Regions from separate parts of the Affinirhizobium rhizoryzae genome, predicted to be linked through region 3. Evidence: predicted binding sites of a transcription regulator. Region 3 holds the regulator's gene; each other region holds the start of a gene.
What was found. The regulator LexA, encoded in region 3, represses DNA repair genes until DNA is damaged. The targets are predictions, from matches to a motif close to TGTTCNNNNTGTGTTCNG.
Positions count from the first base shown of each region.

Region 1 (6,249 bases), 160 kb from region 3:
GATTTGCTGTGGCGTGCCTTCAGCAACCACCTTGCCGCCATGAATGCCGGCTGCCGGACCGATGTCGACAACGAAGTCGGCTGTCAGAATGGCGTCCTCGTCATGCTCGACAACCAGCACCGTATTGCCGATATCCCGAAGATGCTTCAGCGTTTCCAGCAATCGGGCGTTGTCGCGCTGATGCAATCCGATCGAGGGCTCGTCAAGCACGTAGAGAACACCCGTCAGGCCGGAACCGATCTGCGATGCGAGGCGGATACGCTGGCTTTCACCGCCGGAAAGCGTGCCGGAATTTCGCGAAAGGCTGAGATAGTCCAGCCCCACATCGTTGAGAAAGCGCAGCCGGTCGCGAATTTCCTTCAAGATACGAACAGCAATCTCGTTCTGTTTGGCATTGAGACGCGCGGGAAGATCCTCGAACCAGTCACGCGCTTTACGGATCGACATATCGGTCACCTGTCCGATATGCAGCTTGTCGATCTTGACCGCCAGGGCCTCCGGCTTCAGACGGAAACCGCCACAGGCCGGGCAGGGCGCCGCAGACATGTAGCGCTCGATTTCCTCGCGCGCCCAGGCGCTGTCTGTTTCTTTCCAGCGGCGTTCGAGGTTGGGAACGATGCCTTCGAAGGTCTTGGTCGTCTTGTAGGATCGCGCTCCATCCGCATATTGGAACTCGATCTTCTCCTCGGTCCCATGGAGGATTGCCTTCTGCGCCTTGTCCGATAGCTTCGACCACCGGTCGGAGAGCTTGAACCCGAAAACTTTGCCTAGTCCCTCAAGGGTCTGATTGTAATAGGGCGAAGAGGATTTCGCCCAGGGCGCAATCGCGCCATCCTTCAGCGTCCTGTCGGGCTCTGGAACGATCAGGTGCTCGTCCACCTTCTGCTGCGCACCAAGGCCATCACAGGTCGGGCAGGCGCCGAACGGATTGTTGAACGAGAAAAGGCGAGGTTCGATTTCCGGAATCGTAAAACCGGAGACCGGGCAGGCGAATTTCTCGGAAAACAGAACACGCTCATGCGTTTCATTGAGCGATTTATTCGCAGATCCCCCGGCTGCGGTTTCTTCCGGTGGCAAAGGCTTGTCGGCGAATTCAGCGATGGCAAGACCATCCGCCAGCTTCAGGCAAGTCTCCAGACTGTCGGCCAAACGGGCGCCGATGTCGTTGCGCACCACGACACGATCCACCACAACATCGATATCGTGCTTGTACTTCTTGTCGAGCGCCGGCACCTCGGCAATCTCATAGAACTGGCCGTCAACCTTGACGCGCTGGAAGCCCTTTTTCATCAGGTCCGCCAGCTCCTTTTTATACTCGCCCTTGCGTCCGCGCACCATTGGAGCAAGAATATAGAGGCGCGTCCCATCCCCAAGAGCGAGCACACGGTCTACCATCTGACTTACGGTCTGGCTTTCGATCGGCAGGCCGGTTGCCGGAGAGTACGGGACCCCGACGCGCGCAAACAGCAGACGCATGTAGTCATAGATCTCGGTCACCGTGCCGACGGTGGAGCGCGGGTTTTTCGACGTCGTCTTCTGTTCGATCGAGATGGCAGGAGATAGTCCGTCGATCTGGTCGACGTCCGGCTTCTGCATCATTTCCAGGAACTGGCGCGCATAGGCCGAAAGGCTCTCGACATAGCGGCGCTGACCTTCTGCATAGATGGTATCGAAAGCGAGCGAGGATTTGCCCGAACCCGAAAGGCCGGTCATCACGATCAGGCTGTTGCGCGGCAGATCGAGATCTACACCCTTGAGGTTATGCTCGCGGGCACCGCGAATGGAAATCGTCTTGAGTTCGCTCATCGTCTCTTGGCTCTGTGGGAGGTCTGGCCTCTTATCTAGTGATCTCATCGCTACTGTCGAGGCACTTTGGCATAAGTTCATATCTCGTACGCTGGCTACGTGTGATCCCGTTGACAGGATCATAACCAAATACTAGAACAAATAAAGAACAAATTTGGTTGTGGATTAAATGTATCAACATCGCGCCGATTGGGCGGATGCTTTAAGGTATTGCGCAAGCGAAATAGGAGATGCCGTTCGACCGGCAGACAAGGTGTTAAGATGGCAGGTAGCGTCAACAAGGTCATTCTGATTGGGAATGTTGGTGCCGATCCAGAAATTCGTCGCACGCAGGACGGTCGCCCGATCGCCAATCTGCGAATCGCAACCTCGGAAAGCTGGCGTGACCGCAATAGCGGCGAGCGTCGGGAAAAGACCGAGTGGCACACTGTCGTCGTCTTCAATGAGGGCCTCTGCAAGGTCGTCGAACAGTATGTGAAGAAGGGCGCCAAGCTCTACATCGAAGGCGCGCTTCAGACCCGCAAATGGCAGGACCAGAACGGCAACGACCGCTATTCGACGGAAGTCGTTCTGCAGGGCTTCAACTCCACGCTGACCATGCTTGATGGTCGCGGTGAGGGCGGTGCTGCCGGCGGTGGCTTTGGCGGCGGCCGAGGATCCTCCGGTGGTGGTGATTTTGGCGGCGGCTATGGTGACGATTACGATCGTGCGCCATCCACTTCAAGCTCAGGCTCCGGACGCGGCGGTCAGTCCTCCGGTGGCGGCGGTGGCTTCGCCCGTGATCTGGATGATGACATCCCGTTCTGAGAATAATAATCGAAAGGCGGCCGAGGTTCTCGGTCGCCTTGATTGTTTGGCCCGTCTGACCAGCTTCACCTGATCTGGTCGTGCCTCAGGTGTTGAATGCCGATTTGATACCGTCGACCACGAACTGTACGGACAGCGCAGCGAGCAACACGCCCAGCAAACGGGTGAGCAGCGCGCGCCCTGTGACGCCGAGATAGCGGTCAAGTTTTTCAGCAACGATCAGCGCCAGCAGCACAAGCAGCATGACAAAGGCAAGCATGCCAATCAGCAGCGCACGGTCCAGAGGCGCTGCAAAGGAACCTGCCAGAAGCACGGTTGCAGAAATTGCGCCGGGCCCGGCAATGAGCGGCAGGGCCAGCGGGAAAACGGCGATGTGCTGAACATGATCGATGGAAATGGCGGCCTTGGACGTCTCTTCCTTCCGCTCATTGCGCTTCTGGAAAATCATTTCGAATGAAATCCAGAACAGCAGCAGGCCGCCGGCAATACGGAAGGCGCCCATGGAGATGCCGAGTATCGAAAGGATGCCTGCACCGAAAATGGCGAACGTCGCCAGGATCCCGAAGGCAATGATCGTGCCGCGAATAGCAACCTGACGCCGTTGTATCGCATCAAGTCCCGCAGTCAGTCCGAGGAAGATCGGTGCAAGACCGGGCGGGTCGAGTGTAACCAGCAGGGTTGTGAAGGCACTCATGATATTATCGGCAGATGCCATGGTTCCCCCGTCCGCTACTCTTTATGCTCTACGCCCCGTTTAGGCGAAATGTACGCGTCGCGGAAGCGGTCTACCAGCAGATAATTGGCGCATGCTCACCGATTAACGCGTTCATCTTGTGCATTTCATGTTTGGCTTGCGCATCCATGAGGGCAAACACTATGGTCAGCTTGCCAGATAGGCCAAAAGCCTGTTCAAAACCTGCCGCAAAATTGGCGTTTGAACTGTGCATGGTCTATACACACAAGACTGATTCCGAACAGAGATCGTACCCGATTTGACTGACCAGAGCACACCCGGCGGCGGAAAGCTGCCTCCAGGCATCGAACCCATTTCCATCATGGAAGAGATGCAGCGTTCCTATCTCGACTACGCGATGAGCGTAATCGTGAGCCGGGCGCTGCCCGATGTGCGTGATGGCTTGAAGCCTGTTCATCGTCGCATTCTTTACGGCATGTCCGAACTCGGCATCGACTGGAACAAGAAATACGTCAAATGCGCCCGCGTGACCGGGGACGTGATGGGTAAATACCATCCGCACGGCAATGCCGCGATCTATGACGCATTGGCGCGCATGGCGCAGGACTGGTCGTTGCGGCTGCCACTGATTGATGGCCAGGGGAATTTCGGCTCCATCGATGGCGATCCACCGGCGGCCGAACGCTACACGGAATGCCGTCTTCAGAAGGCCGCCCATTCGCTGTTGGACGATCTCGACAAGGAAACTGTCGATTTCCGCGATAACTATGACGGTACGCTGTCGGAACCTGTCGTCGTTCCTGCGAAGTTTCCGAACCTGCTCGTCAACGGTGCAGGTGGTATCGCGGTCGGTATGGCGACCAACATTCCGCCGCATAATCTGAGCGAAGTCATTGATGGCTGTATTGCGCTGATCGATAATCCGGCGATCGAACTCCTTGATCTGATGCAGATCATTCCGGGTCCGGACTTTCCGACCGGTGCGTTGATCCTTGGCCGGTCCGGTATCCGTTCGGCCTATGAGACGGGTCGTGGTTCGGTCATCATGCGCGGCCGGGCAACGATTGAGCCGATGCGCGGCGATCGCGAGCAGATCATCATTACCGAAGTTCCCTATCAGGTGAACAAGTCGGCAATGATCGAAAAGATGGCCGAACTCGTGCGCGAAAAGCGCATTGAGGGCATCTCGGACCTTCGTGATGAGTCGGACCGTCAGGGCTACCGTGTCGTCGTCGAGCTGAAGCGTGATGCGAATGCCGAAGTCATTCTGAACCAGCTGTATCGCTACACGCCGCTTCAGACATCGTTCGGCTGCAACATGGTTGCGTTGAATGGCGGCAAGCCGGAGCAGTTGACTTTGCTCGACATGCTGCGGGCATTCGTCAGCTTCCGCGAGGAAGTCGTCAGCCGCCGCACCAAGTATCTGCTTCGCAAGGCGCGCGATCGTGCCCATGTGTTGGTTGGCCTTGCCATTTCCGTTGCCAACATTGATGAGATCATCAATCTCATCCGTCGTGCTCCCGATCCGCAGACCGCGCGCGAGCAATTGATGGAGCGCCGCTGGCCCGCCAAGGATGTGGATGCGTTGATCCGCCTGATCGACGATCCGCGCCATCGCATCAACGAAGACGGTACCTACAATCTGTCGGAAGAGCAGGCCCGCGCGATTCTTGAACTGCGCCTTGCCCGCCTGACGGCACTCGGACGCGATGAAATCGCGGACGAATTGAACAAGATTGGTGCCGAGATCAGTGATTATCTCGATATTCTCTCCTCGCGTCTGCGCATCCAGCAGATCGTCAAGGATGAACTGACCGCAGTCCGTGACGAGTTCGGCACCCCGCGCCGAACGGAGATCATGGAAGGCGGCCCGGACATGGACGATGAAGATCTCATCGCCCGGGAAGACATGGTCGTCACCGTTTCGCATCTCGGCTATATCAAGCGCGTGCCGCTGACGACCTACCGCGCCCAGCGTCGCGGTGGCAAAGGCCGTTCGGGCATGGCGACTCGCGATGAGGATTTCGTCACGCGCCTGTTCGTTGCCAATACGCACACGCCGGTACTCTTCTTCTCGTCCCGCGGTATCGTCTACAAGGAAAAGGTCTGGCGGCTCCCCATTGGCACGCCGCAGTCCCGTGGCAAGGCGCTCATCAATATGCTGCCGCTGGAGCCAGGCGAACGCATCACGACCATCATGCCATTGCCGGAGGACGAGGACAGCTGGGCAAACCTCGACGTCATGTTCTCGACAACGCGCGGGACCGTGCGTCGAAACAAGCTGTCCGATTTCATCCAGGTCAATCGCAACGGGAAGATCGCGATGAAGCTCGAGGAAGAGGGCGATGAAATCCTCTCCGTCGAGACCTGCTCTCCGCCGAATGCGGACCTCGGTCTGCCGGGCGATGACGTCCTGCTGACGACGGCCCTTGGCCAGTGCATCCGTTTCCCTGTGGAAGACGTGCGTGTCTTTGCCGGACGCAATTCCATCGGTGTCCGTGGCATTACGCTGGCAGAAGGCGACCGTCTGATTTCGATGACGATCGTCGGGCACGTCGCGGCAGAACCATGGGAGCGTGCGGCATATCTCAAGCGTTCGGCTGCGGAACGTCGTGCCGCAGGTGTCGACGAAGATGATATCGCGCTCGTCGGCGAGGAAGTGACCGAGGAAGGGCAGCTTTCGGATGAGCGTTACGAATATCTGAAAGCGCATGAACAGTTCGTTCTGACGATCTCGGAGCGTGGTTTCGGCAAGCGTTCGTCGTCCTACGATTTCCGGACATCCGGTCGTGGCGGCAAGGGGATCCGCGCAACGGATACCTCGAAGACGAACGAAATTGGCGAACTCGTTGCGGCCTTCCCGGTCGAGGACAAGGATCAGCTGATGCTCGTGTCGAACGGTGGCCAGCTCATCCGCGTTCCGGTCGATGGCATCCGCATTG
Region 1 is NZ_CP049250.1:2,700,814-2,707,062, reverse strand. It holds gene uvrA (excinuclease ABC subunit UvrA) at 1-1,806, opposite strand, end outside; gene G6N80_RS18875 (single-stranded DNA-binding protein) at 2,068-2,613, shown strand; gene G6N80_RS18870 (MarC family protein) at 2,699-3,328, opposite strand; gene gyrA (DNA gyrase subunit A) at 3,606-6,249, shown strand, end outside.
Region 1: uvrA (excinuclease ABC subunit UvrA) is a predicted target of LexA. The motif match lies at 1,940-1,957, and genes of this name have one in related genera.

Region 2 (6,249 bases), 280 kb from region 3:
TGAACACAGCCGCCAGCGTTGCCGTAGTGGCGAGAACCGCAAAGAAAACTTCCTGCGTACCCAGCACCGCCGCAGCGCGCGGCCCCATGCCTTCCGAGCGTCGGCGCACGATGTTCTCGAGCACGACGATCGCGTCGTCCACCACGAGACCCGTTGCCAGCACGATGGCCAGCAGGGTGAGGATGTTGATGGAGAAGCCGACGAGGTAAATCGCCGTCAGCGTTCCGATCAGCGCAACAGGCATGGTCAGCGCCGGAATGAGCGTCGCGCGCCAGTCGCGCAGGAAGAGATAGAGAACGACGACCACGATGAGCGCAGAAAGCCCCAGCGCCAGTTCCACCTCATGCAGCGCACCGCGAATGAACACGGCGTCATCCGAGGTTATGATGATCCGCGTTCCTTCCGGAAGCACCTTCTGCAGCTCGGCGACCGCCGCTGCAACGCCCGTCGAGATGTTGAGCGTGTTGGATTGCGCCTGACGGATGATACCGAGACCGACGCCCTGCACGCCGTTGGACCGAAGCGTCGTGGTTCCGTCATCGGCGCCGAGATTGACGCTTGCAACATCACGAAGGCGGATATTGTCCTTGATCAGTACGTTCTCGAAGTCGCGCGGCGTCTCCAGGTTTGCCGTTGCGCGCACCACGATATCCTGCGTTCGGCTTGTGAGCGAACCGGCCGGAACATCGAGCGCTGCACTGGAAAGCGCAGTGGAGACATCGGCGACCGTGAGGCCACGGCTGGCGAGAGCCGCCTGATTGAGATCGACACGGAAGATCTTTTCCTGATCGCCGTAAAGCTCGACATCCGCAACACCCTCCACCGCTGCCAGCCGGTCAACCACCTGCTTGTCGACAAGCAGAGTCAGGTCTTCCATCGAAAGCTTTGAAGACGTTACGGCAAGCCGCATGATCGGCTGTGAATCGGAGTCCGCCTTGACGATGCGCGGCTCGTCCACTGTATCAGGCAACTGATAGGAAACGCGGCCAATCGCATCGCGCACATCGCTTGCGGCAACGGCAAGATCAACCGTGTCGTTGAACTCCATGGTCACGCGGCTGGCACCGAACTGCGATTCGGAAGACAGGGCCTTCAACCCGCTAACGCGGGCGACAGCGCCCTCTATGACCTGTGTCAATTCCTGGTCAACGGTCTGGGGCGAAGCACCTTCGTAATCGGTCCGAACAGTAATGACCGGCTGATCAACATCAGGGAGTTCGCGAACTTCCACGCCGACGAAGGCGGCCAGACCGGCCACGACCAGAAGCGTATTGATAACTGCCGCCAGGATAGGGCGGCGAACGAACAGAGCCGTGAAGGTGGATTTTGCATCCTCTGCCTTCATGTCGTGCTGATCCTTGCTGCTCATCGGGTCGCTGCCTCCGCCACGCGCTGGGGCTCGCCCTGAATGCGAACCGGCTGGCCTTCACGAACACGCTGCAATCCTTCTGTCACGATCCGGTCATCCGGCTTCAGGGCTGCCTGTACCAGAACCGTATCCGGATTGCGCTGGATGACACTGACGCGAACCTTCTGCGCCTTGCTATCGGCTACCTTCCAGACGAAGGCACCTTCGGCATCCCATTGAACCGACAGGGGGTCCACGGCCGGATAGCTTTCACCGGCGAACCGCATCGCCACCTGGAAGGACATGCCTGCACGCAGCAGATCCGTTGGATTATCGATACGGCCACGAATGCGGACGGTACGGCTTGCAGCATCCACGCGGTTGTCCACGGAATCGATCACGCCCTTGAACACCTGTCCCGGACGGCTGACCGAGGTTGCTTCGAAGGAAGCACCCGTTTCGATCTGGGTGATGAAGCGTTCCGGCGCGTAAAAGTCGACGAGGATCTCGGAGCGATCGTCCAGCGTCACGATACTTGTCTGCGTCGTAACGTTGTCACCGACATTCGCCGGGACGATTCCTGCCACACCATCGATCGGCGCGGTGATTTCCCGCCGCTTGAGGTTCAACCGCGCCGTGCTCAGCGCCAGCTTGGCGGCCTCTTCGGCAATCTGCGCATCCAGCGCATCAAGACGGGTCACGCTTTGGAGGTTCTTGTAAGACGCAGCCTTCTCGACCGCACTCCTCAGCGCTACCTGCGCCTTGTCCCGCTCGATCAACTGCTCGTCATCATCGAGGCGGGCGAGAACCTGACCCTTGGTAACCTTCTGACCTGCCCTGACGAGAATTTCGTCAATCGTGCCGGTCGCCTGCGGCATCACCACGACGGACTGGATGGCAACACCGCTGCCAATGGCTGTCAGCCGATCATTGATCGTGGCTGTCACGACTGGGCGAACGGCAACGAGCGTGGCCCGTTGACCTCCGCCTTGGCCTCCCGCTTGACCTCCCCCTTGGCCTCCACTCTGGCCAGCGCCCTGACCCTGCCCTGCCCCTTGGGCAGCACCCTGGCCGTTTCGCGCGGGGTTATCAGATTGAGCCGTTTTCTGCGCGTCTATCGCTGCCGGCTGGATGAGACCCACCAGACGCGCGGGCACACCCATTCCAACGAGACTTCTTGCCGCATCGGCGCTGACAAAGATCCACAGACAGAGCCCCGCGAACAGCACGACAATACTGAGGAGCAATTGCTTCCAGATGCGCATTCAGTCACTCCGGTTGAATTGAAGACGTTATCAAGTATCGCGTTCTACGGTTGGTTAGACAACGCTGGATTACCAATCTTGCCAAATTGTAACCTGACGGAAACTCACGGAATCGTGAGCCGAAAGCCACAGGATACGAATATGCATATTGATGCCATTTCTCATCTGGCGCACCACTGGAATAAAACCAGAACGTAGCCTATGGCCTTGTGCTTCCGGAATCATTAGATTGCGCTGATGACGAACAGTTTCGATGACATTCCGTTCTTCGATGAAGAACCGGATCACGGCTCCCGCCGTTCCAAGCCCCCTGCTCCCTCCACGGCAGCGCCCGGCAGCGGCCTGGGCATTGCGGCGCGTGCCATGGCCGCACGCGACCAGAGCCGCCCGGCCCCTGACTATCTTGGCGGCCTGAACCCGGAGCAGCGGGAAGCAGTCGAATCGCTGGATGGACCCGTTCTGGTGCTGGCCGGCGCGGGCACGGGCAAGACGCGCGTCCTCACCACGCGCATCGCCCATATCCTTGCGACCAATCGTGCCTTTCCAAGCCAGATCCTGGCCGTGACCTTCACGAACAAGGCTGCGCGCGAAATGAAGGAGCGCATCGGCGTTCTCGTCGGCGGTGCGGTCGAAGGCATGCCGTGGCTTGGCACTTTCCACTCGATCGGCGTGAAGCTTCTACGGCGTCATGCAGAGCTTGTCGGCCTTCGCAGCGACTTCACCATTCTGGATACGGACGATGTTATCCGTCTGATTAAACAGTTAATTCAAGCAGAAGGCCTGGATGACAAGCGCTGGCCTGCGCGCCAGTTCGCAGGCATGATCGACGGCTGGAAAAACAAGGGGCTGACGCCGAAGGATATTCCCGAAGGCGATGCGCGCGCCTTTGCCAACGGCAAGGGTCGCGAACTTTATGCCGCCTATCAGGCGCGACTGAAGACACTGAATGCCTGCGATTTCGGTGACCTCCTGCTGCACCCGATCGATCTATTCCGCCGCAATCCGGATGTGCTGAAGGACTACCATCAACGCTTCCGCTACATTCTGGTGGACGAGTATCAGGATACCAACACCGCCCAATATATGTGGCTGCGGCTTCTGGCACAGCGCCCGAAGGATGTGCCGCAAAACGTCTGTTGCGTCGGTGACGACGACCAGTCCATCTACGGTTGGCGTGGCGCTGAAGTGGATAACATCCTGCGTTTCGAGAAGGATTTTCCCGGCGCGAAGGTCATTCGCCTTGAACGGAACTATCGCTCTACCGAGCATATTCTCGGCGCCGCAGGACACCTGATTGCGAACAATGAAGGTCGCCTCGGCAAGACGCTTTTCACGGAACGCACTAATCCCGATGACGAAAAGGTGATCGTCCACGCGGCCTGGGACTCGGAAGAAGAAGCCCGTGCCGTGGGCGAAGAGATAGAGCAGCTTCAGCGCAACAAGCACAAGCTGAACGACATGGCCATTCTCGTTCGCGCTTCCTTCCAGATGCGCGAGTTCGAAGATCGATTCGTGACCCTCGGCCTTAACTACCGGGTCATCGGCGGTCCGCGCTTTTACGAGCGCCTCGAAATTCGCGATGCGATGGCCTATTTCCGCCTCACCTGCCAACCGGCGGACGATCTGGCCTTCGAGCGGATCGTCAACACGCCAAAGCGTGGGCTGGGCGATACGACCGTCCGCACCCTGCATGATTATGCCCGTGCCCGCGACATTCCCATGCTGGCCGCCGCGGCAGACTTGATCGAGACCGACGAATTGAAGCCCAAGGCGCGCAAGGCGCTTTTCGATGTGATTCAAAGTTTCAGGAGATGGTCGGAACTGCTTGAAACCACTCCCCATACGGAGCTGGCCGAGCAGATTCTGGAGGAATCCGGCTACACCGATATGTGGAAGAACGACAAATCGGCGGAAGCGCCGGGTCGTCTGGAAAACCTGAAGGAACTCGTACGCTCCATGGAAGCGTTCGAGAGCATGCGCGGCTTCCTGGAGCATGTCTCACTCGTCATGGATGCCGAGCAAAACGAGGATATGGATGCCGTTTCCATCATGACGCTGCATTCGGCAAAAGGTCTGGAATTCGAAACCGTTTTCCTGCCCGGCTGGGAGGAAGGTCTTTTCCCGCACCAGCGCGCATTGGATGAAGGCGGTCGGGCAGGCCTCGAGGAAGAGCGTCGCCTCGCCTATGTCGGAATCACCCGTGCCAAGCGGCGCTGCCACATCTGGTTCGTTTCGAACCGGCGCATCCACGGCCTCTGGCAGTCCACCATGCCGTCGCGCTTCCTTGATGAATTGCCGCCGATGCATGTGGATGTTGCCGAATCGGAATCGAGCTATGGCGGTTATGGTCGCGGCGGCTACGGACAGTCGCGCTTCGACAAGGCGGATCCCTTCGCCAATTCCTATTCAACTCCCGGCTGGAAGCGCGCTCAGGCCAACAAGAGCGAAGCCACCCGCGACAACTGGGGCAGCCGTTCCGGCCATGCTGTCGAGCGGATCGGTTACGGCGAAAGCGGACCACGCGGCAGGACCATTGACGGTGAATTGGTCGCCAAGTCGGTAGCCGATACGCCGTCGAAGTTCCGGGTGGGCGACCGCGTCTTCCACATCAAGTTCGGTAACGGCAATATCTCGAACATTGAAGGCAACAAGCTGACGATCGATTTCGACAAGGCCGGCCAGAAGCGCGTGCTTGATGGCTTCGTCGACAAAGCGACGTAAGTCCGCAAGAGGCAGATGTGAGCACTTCAGATACCGACCTGACCGACCTGATCATGTGGAGACGCCACCTCCACACCATGCCGGAAGTTTCTGGTGAAGAGCACCAGACTGCGGCAGAGGTCGTGCGCTTTCTGCAGGCTTCGTCGCCGGATGAGATCGTGACGGGTCTCGGCGGCACGGGCGTTGCGGCGGTGTTCAACGGTCGAGAGCCGGGGCCAACAGTCCTGTTTCGTGCGGAACTCGATGCCCTGCCGATTGCTGAAGTGACCGAAGTTGCACACAGGTCGAAGATCACTGGCAAAGGCCACATGTGCGGCCACGATGGGCATATGGCGATGGTGGCCGGTCTGTCGCGAGCCTTCAGGCGCGAGCGCCCGGCATCGGGCCGCGTCATACTGCTTTTTCAACCCGCTGAAGAAACCGGCGCGGGTGCTGCGGCCGTAATAGCAGATCCCGCATTCAAGGCACTCAAGCCCGACTTTGCGTTTTCGCTGCACAATATTCCCGGTCTGCCTCTTGGACACAGCTGGATCAAATCAGGCCCGGTCAATTGCGCCTCCTGCGGGCTGCGGATCGCGCTAACAGGCAAGACCGCGCATGCCTCTTCGCCAGAGAGTGGCACCTCTCCGGCTCCTGCCATCGCAGAACTTATTCCTGCCCTAACGGCTCTGCGAAAAGGCCATATCGAAACCGAGGATCTGGTGCTGACCACGGTCACCCACGTTGCAGTGGGTGAACCGACATTTGGCGTGGCACCGGGTGACGCTGAACTCTGGGTAACGCTGCGCACCGTCAGCGATGACGGTATGTCCGAATTGCGCGAGGCAGCGGAAGGTCTCGCTCGAAACCTGGCCGAGAAACATCAGCTAGGCGTCTCTTTCAGCTATCACGACGAGTTTCGCCATTGCCGTAACA
Region 2 is NZ_CP049250.1:2,263,989-2,270,237, reverse strand. It holds gene G6N80_RS16805 (efflux RND transporter permease subunit) at 1-1,369, opposite strand, end outside; gene G6N80_RS16800 (efflux RND transporter periplasmic adaptor subunit) at 1,366-2,613, opposite strand; gene G6N80_RS16795 (ATP-dependent helicase) at 2,851-5,334, shown strand; gene G6N80_RS16790 (amidohydrolase) at 5,352-6,249, shown strand, end outside.
Region 2: G6N80_RS16795 (ATP-dependent helicase) is a predicted target of LexA. The motif match lies at 2,791-2,808, and genes of this name have one in related genera.

Region 3 (6,249 bases):
CAGCGGATCGTCCGAATGGCCAAGTTCCGCCAGCACTTCATGCGTGGTCTTCTGCATGATCTTGGCGCGCGGATCGTAGTTCTTGTACACGCGGTGTCCAAAGCCCATCAGGCGGAACGGATCGTTCTTGTCCTTCGCGCGAGCGATGAATTCGGGAATACGGTCCGGAGTGCCGATTTCCTGAAGCATGTTGAGCGCTGCCTCGTTCGCGCCACCGTGTGCAGGACCCCAGAGGCAGGCAATGCCAGCAGCGATACAGGCGAACGGGTTAGCACCAGACGAACCGGCGAGGCGAACCGTCGAGGTCGAAGCGTTCTGCTCGTGATCAGCATGAAGGATGAAAATCCGGTCCATGGCGCGGGCGAGGACAGGGTTAACCTTGTATTCCTCGCACGGTACGGCAAAGCACATACGCAGGAAGTTCGAGGCATAATCGAGATTGTTTTGCGGATACACGAAGGGCTGGCCGATGTGGTACTTATAGGCCATTGCAGCAATCGTCGGCATCTTTGCGATCATGCGCAGAGATGCAACCATACGCTGATGCGGGTCCGTGATATCCGTCGAGTCGTGATAAAAGGCGGAAAGGGCGCCAACAGTGCCGACCATGACGGCCATTGGGTGAGCGTCACGGCGGAAGCCGGTGAAGAAACGGCTCATCTGCTCATGCACCATCGTGTGATGGGTTACACGGTGGTCGAAATCCTTCTTCTGAGCAGCTGTTGGCAGTTCGCCGTAGAGCAGCAGGTAGCAGGTTTCCAGGAAGTCGCCATGCTCTGCGAGTTGTTCGATCGGGTAGCCGCGATGCAGAAGTACGCCTTCATCGCCATCGATGAAGGTGATCTTGGATTCGCAGGATGCAGTCGACGTAAAGCCGGGATCGTAGGTGAAGGTGCCGGTGTTCTTGTAGAGCGCGCCAATGTCCAGAACGTCCGGCCCGATCGTGCCCTTGCGCACCGGAAGGTCAACCTTCTTATCGCCTAGTCCAAGATGTGCATTTGTGTCCGTCATACTGATCCTCCGATGGGCGGAACGGCGCAGGACGCGCCAGGAAAAACTGAAGCTGTGCAATTAGCTATATGATCTCGCAGCCCCTGCCAAGCGCTCGACATGATGTTTTGTGCACCGCGAAAGTAGGGCTTAACGACCTCATGTCGAGACAGTAAAGAGGGTGTCCCGCGAATATGTTGAATTAAATCGATCCAATACAGATTTAGCCAACAAGTTTGGTTTGACGCCGATTGACGCGCTCGTTCACCACATGCAGTCTGCCCTTCATATTTAACTTAGCAAGCGATTTTCAAGGCAGCATATAGTGGATCGGGCACTTGTTGGGCGTGCATTCTTACGTTTTCGCCGCCCTAGAGAGGCGACTCAAGTCTGGGTGCACTTGGCCGATGCATCTCGGGAGAAGACCGCCTCGCCACAACTCCCAACGCGTCCGTCATCGAATGACCGCTATAAGCCGCCGCCTGCTGTTGAAAGCAAGAAACCGTGGTACCAGCGTATATGGGCCGAAGAGGTGTCTTTTGGACACGTTTTCCTTTTTCTGCCCGTCGCTCTGGGCACCGGTGCGGCAATCTGGTTTGCACTTCCGTTTGAACCTCCTTTGGTCCAACTCTGGTCAGCCTGCCTCCTTCTTGCTGCGGCATGTCTGTTGGGGCGAGCGGGCTATCAAAAGCTGTCACTTGCTGCTGCCATTCCCGGTCTTCTGGCAGGGGGGATGCTGCTCGCCAGATTCGAATCCGACCGGCTTGCGACAATCATTCTCGATAGCCCGGTCACGACGACTGTGACCGGAGTTGTCGAGCGTCGCGAAGCTGTCGGCGACCAGCGTTGGCGCTACGTCCTCAACATCCTGGAGACCTCTGGACCGAAGCTGAAGCGCGCCCCTGAACGTGTGGCGCTGATCGTGCGCGGCAAGACAGACCCTTTGCAGACCGGCGCTGTCGTGCGGGGGCGCGCGCGATTGACGCCGCCGTCAGGGCCGGCGCTTCCCGGTTTGAGCGATTTCAGCTTTCCGGCCTATTTCGACGGCATTGGTGCAACGGGCTTTTTCTACGGCAGCCCCGAGATACTGGGTGCTCGGGAAGCAATAGGGGTTTGGCAACAGGCCGTGCAGTTTGCCTTCGCATTGCGCAGCTATGTTGGCGATCGTATTCGGCAACTTAATCCCGGCGATGAGGGGGCATTTGCGGCTGCCATCGTAACGGATGAGCGACGAGCGATTTCGCCAACGGTCGTGGAGGCTCTCAGATCATCTGGGCTAGCCCATATCGTCGCCATATCCGGCCTGAACATGGCGCTCGCTGCGGGAATCTTTTTTGTCGGCCTACGAACCGTGCTCGTTATGCTGCCGGGCGTTTCAGCGCGTTTACCTGTCAAAAAAGTCAGCGCATTCGGTGCGCTTCTGATGGTGACGGCCTATTATTGCATCTCCGGTTTCGGCGTATCAGCTGAACGAGCATACATCATGATGGCGATTCTTCTGATTGCCATCCTCTTCAACCGCCCTTCGTTGAGTATGCACAACATCGCCCTGGCGGCGTTGGTGATCATCGTTCTTCACCCATCCAGTGTCATGGGCGCCAGTTTCCAGATGTCGTTTGCTGCGACTGCTGCTCTGCTTGCCTGCTATCGCATCTGGGCTGATCGCGCTCATGAGTCCGATCAGGCGCTCGTTTCCGGCATTTCATTTCGTAGCCTTTTGTCCGGCGTCTCTCGGGTTCTGGGCGGGACGTTGATGACATCCCTGATCGGAGGATTGGCAACTGCGGTCTTTTCCATTGCGCATTTCAATCAGCTGACTGCCTATGGCCTCGCTGCCAATCTTGCGACCATGCCCATCATCTCCCTCATTGTCATGCCTTCGGGACTCATCGGCATGCTTCTGATGCCCTTCGGGCTCGATCAACCGTTCTTCATGATCATGTCTCTTGGCTTGAAGCTGGTAATCGCGGTGGCCCTGGAGGTGGCCTCCTGGGGCGGAAATATAGAAACGGGGCGTGCCGCAAGCTGGCTCTTGCCTGTTGCCACCGCCGGTCTCATCATCTTCTCGCTCTTGCGGACACGACTGCGATGGTTTGGCCTCGTCATTCTTGTGGCTTCCGTGTGTGTCAACGGACTGATGGAGCCGTCCAGGCCTGATCTCGTAATTGCAGAGGATGGAAGAATGGTGGCGCTCTTGAGTGGGACGTCGGCATCCGTCACGACCGAAAGACCATCCGAGTTCGTATTCAAACAATGGAAGAACGCGCTGGGCCTTGAGGAACTTGTGATGCCAGCCGTGACGAGGGTAGATGTGGGTAAGCGCGAGGCGGCACCAGAATCAAACGGGCCAGTAACAGGAACGGTTTCAGGGAAGACACCGCGTCATGCATTGACGAGCAAAGAGATCGCGCTCATCGACAGAGCATTGGCAATAGACCAGTTGCCGCCGCTTCAAATGCCGCGCTTCTCTTGCGTCAAAAATCTGATTTGCATCGGACGCAGTCCATCAGGTGCCAGAGTTACGATCGTGAGTGACACACGCCTCACAGGATATGCGTGCGACAAGTCTGACATCGTCGTCGTATCCGGCTCGCCCTTTACACAATGCCGCTCTGGTGCGTTGCTCCTGACGGGTTCAAAACTGAAGCAGACAGGCTCCATTGAAATTTGGTTTAACGGTCAGCCTCATCCAGGTTCCTGGATGCTGGAGTCTGCGCTTCAGGGCAACGAAAGACCTTGGCAGTTGCACCGTCTTTACGACTGGCGAACCAACACATTCCAGCAGTTGGACGACGATCCTATCCGTCGACTTCGGGTTCAGTGATAGCGCCGAATGAGGCCCACCAGCTTGCCCTGTACCTTGACACGGTCTGGCGGGAAGATGCGCGTTTCGTAAGCGGGGTTCGCAGCTTCGAGCGCAATCGATGCGCCTTTGCGGCGGAAACGCTTCAACGTCGCTTCCTCGTCGTCCACAAGTGCTACCACGATATCGCCGGGGCTGGCTGTCGCGCCGTTTCGAATGATTACGGTGTCGCCGTCCAGGATCCCTGCCTCGATCATCGAATCACCCTTGACCTCGAGCGCGTAGTGTTCTCCCGGCCCAAGCATTTCCAATGGAACGCTGATGGCATGGGTATTGTTCTGAATCGCAGAGATCGGCACGCCAGCGGCGATGCGCCCCATGACAGGAACCGATGCGGACTGGCTATCCTCTTCTGCGGGTTTTGACTGCACCGGAGCAGGTGAAGGCGGCTGCACTTTGCCAAGCGATCCCTCGATGACGCTTGGCGAAAAGCCGCGTTTGGGTGTCGCAGGCGTTGCACCGAAGGGCTCGGGCAGCTTGATAACCTCCAGCGCCCGGGCGCGGTTGGGCAGCCGACGGATAAAGCCTCTTTCTTCAAGAGCAGTGATCAAGCGGTGAATTCCCGACTTGGAGGCGAGATCCAGAGCATCTTTCATCTCGTCAAATGACGGCGGCACGCCCGACTCCTTCATCCGTGCATGAATGAAAAGAAGCAGTTCCTGCTGTTTACGTGTCAACATGCGTCGTCATCCTGTTGGGAAACAAATCCAGAACAGACACTATCTGTTCCATATGTGTTCCGCAAGAGGTTCACGGCAAATATAGCTTGCAGAAACACATGGATAATGGTGGGTTGCAGGCCGTGTTACCGACAGGAGCTTCTTTTTTGACTACTCCGAACATCGATCATCTGGTCTTGCCGGTCGAATCGCTGGTTGGCGCGCGCAAGCGTTGGCAGGAGCTTGGCTTTACCGTGGCGCCGGACGCGTTCCATCCTTTCGGCACGTCCAATGCCTGTGTCTTTTTCAGCGACGGAACCTATCTTGAGCCACTTGCCGTTCAAGATGAGGCTCTCGCAGGCCAGAGCATTACTGCAGGAAACTGCTTCGTCGAAAAAGATCGTACGTTTCGGCAAGCCGGAGCTCGTGAAGGTTTTTCTGCTTTTGTTTTGCGTTCGACGGATGCGGTGACGGATGATGAACGCTTCCGGCAATCCGGGATCAGCGCCGGGAATCGCCTGGACTTTTCGCGTACGGTCGTTGATGAGAACGGTAGCGCTTCGGTTGCCAGCTTTCGACTGGCCTTTGCCGATCTCGATTCCTCGAGCTTCTTCGCTTTCACGTGCCAACGAGTGAATGCGGCATTACCAACTGCGGGGCCGTCCGTAGAGCATAGAAATGGTGCGCTCGGACTTGGCGCTCTCTTCCTCGCCACAGAGGGGTCAAGGGGAATTGAAAATCTGGCAACGATGCTTGGCGTTCACGTGCAGGAAAAGGATCACAAGTATGTGTTCCCGCTGGGCAATTGTGACGTCGAGGTCGCGATGGAAATTGCCCCCGAATTAGACCACACTCCAAGGTATCCCACAGGTCTCCGCGGGATCGGCATTCGGTTCCGCGTCAGGAACATTGCAGAAACCCGCTCTGTGCTACAGGAAGCATCAATTCCGCATCAGAGCAGCGGCGAGCGCCTGATCATCGCGCCGGCGCAAGGACAGGGATGCATTGTGGAATTTGTTCAGGCCTGATGTGCACGATTGGCGAGGCCTTAGTGAAATGAACCCTGCGCAAGTCAAGACGCTCCCGATATCAACGACCGTGGCTGCGAAGGGTGCATCGCTTCTCCGGGTTGAAGAGCTTGATCAGCATCTCCTAGGATACGACAGCGCGACACAGGCGCTTGATGTCTGGTGCGAGTTGCGAGGCTTCCAACGACGTACCAAGACCCAAGCGAAACGGGTGAGCGCCAATGCAGTGTTACCCTCCAAATCAGTTTACACCGCTCTCGGTCTAAGTGATGGCGAGGAAATCGAGTATCGCAAGGTTCAGCTGATGCGCGATGGACTTGTTCTTTCCGAGGCTCACAACTGGTATCGGCCAGACGCGCTGACCATCCAGATGAAAGAGTGTTTGGCTCAAACAAATGTGCCGTTTGGCCGGGTTGTGCAGGCTTTGCAGTTTACCCGGAGAACATTGCAGAGCGAAATCCTCTGGTGTCCACCAGAACCCATGCCGTACTTCGTTCTTCGACATCACGCGGTCCTGCACAAGCCGGATTCGATGCCCTTCAGCTTCGTTATCGAGACCTATACGCACCATTTGCTGCTCGATCGAACGAGGTGAGAGTGGCATCCATTTCCACTGGTGACAGTTACACGCTCGACTGTTATGCACCGCGCGAGCGCATCGGTGCCATTCTTGGGTGATATCCGGACTATACGATGCCCGAATCGAAAA
Region 3 is NZ_CP049250.1:2,544,671-2,550,919, forward strand. It holds gene gltA (citrate synthase) at 1-1,011, opposite strand, end outside; gene G6N80_RS18100 (ComEC/Rec2 family competence protein) at 1,523-3,814, shown strand; gene lexA (transcriptional repressor LexA) at 3,808-4,533, opposite strand; gene G6N80_RS18110 (VOC family protein) at 4,632-5,540, shown strand; gene G6N80_RS18115 (hypothetical protein) at 5,569-6,135, shown strand.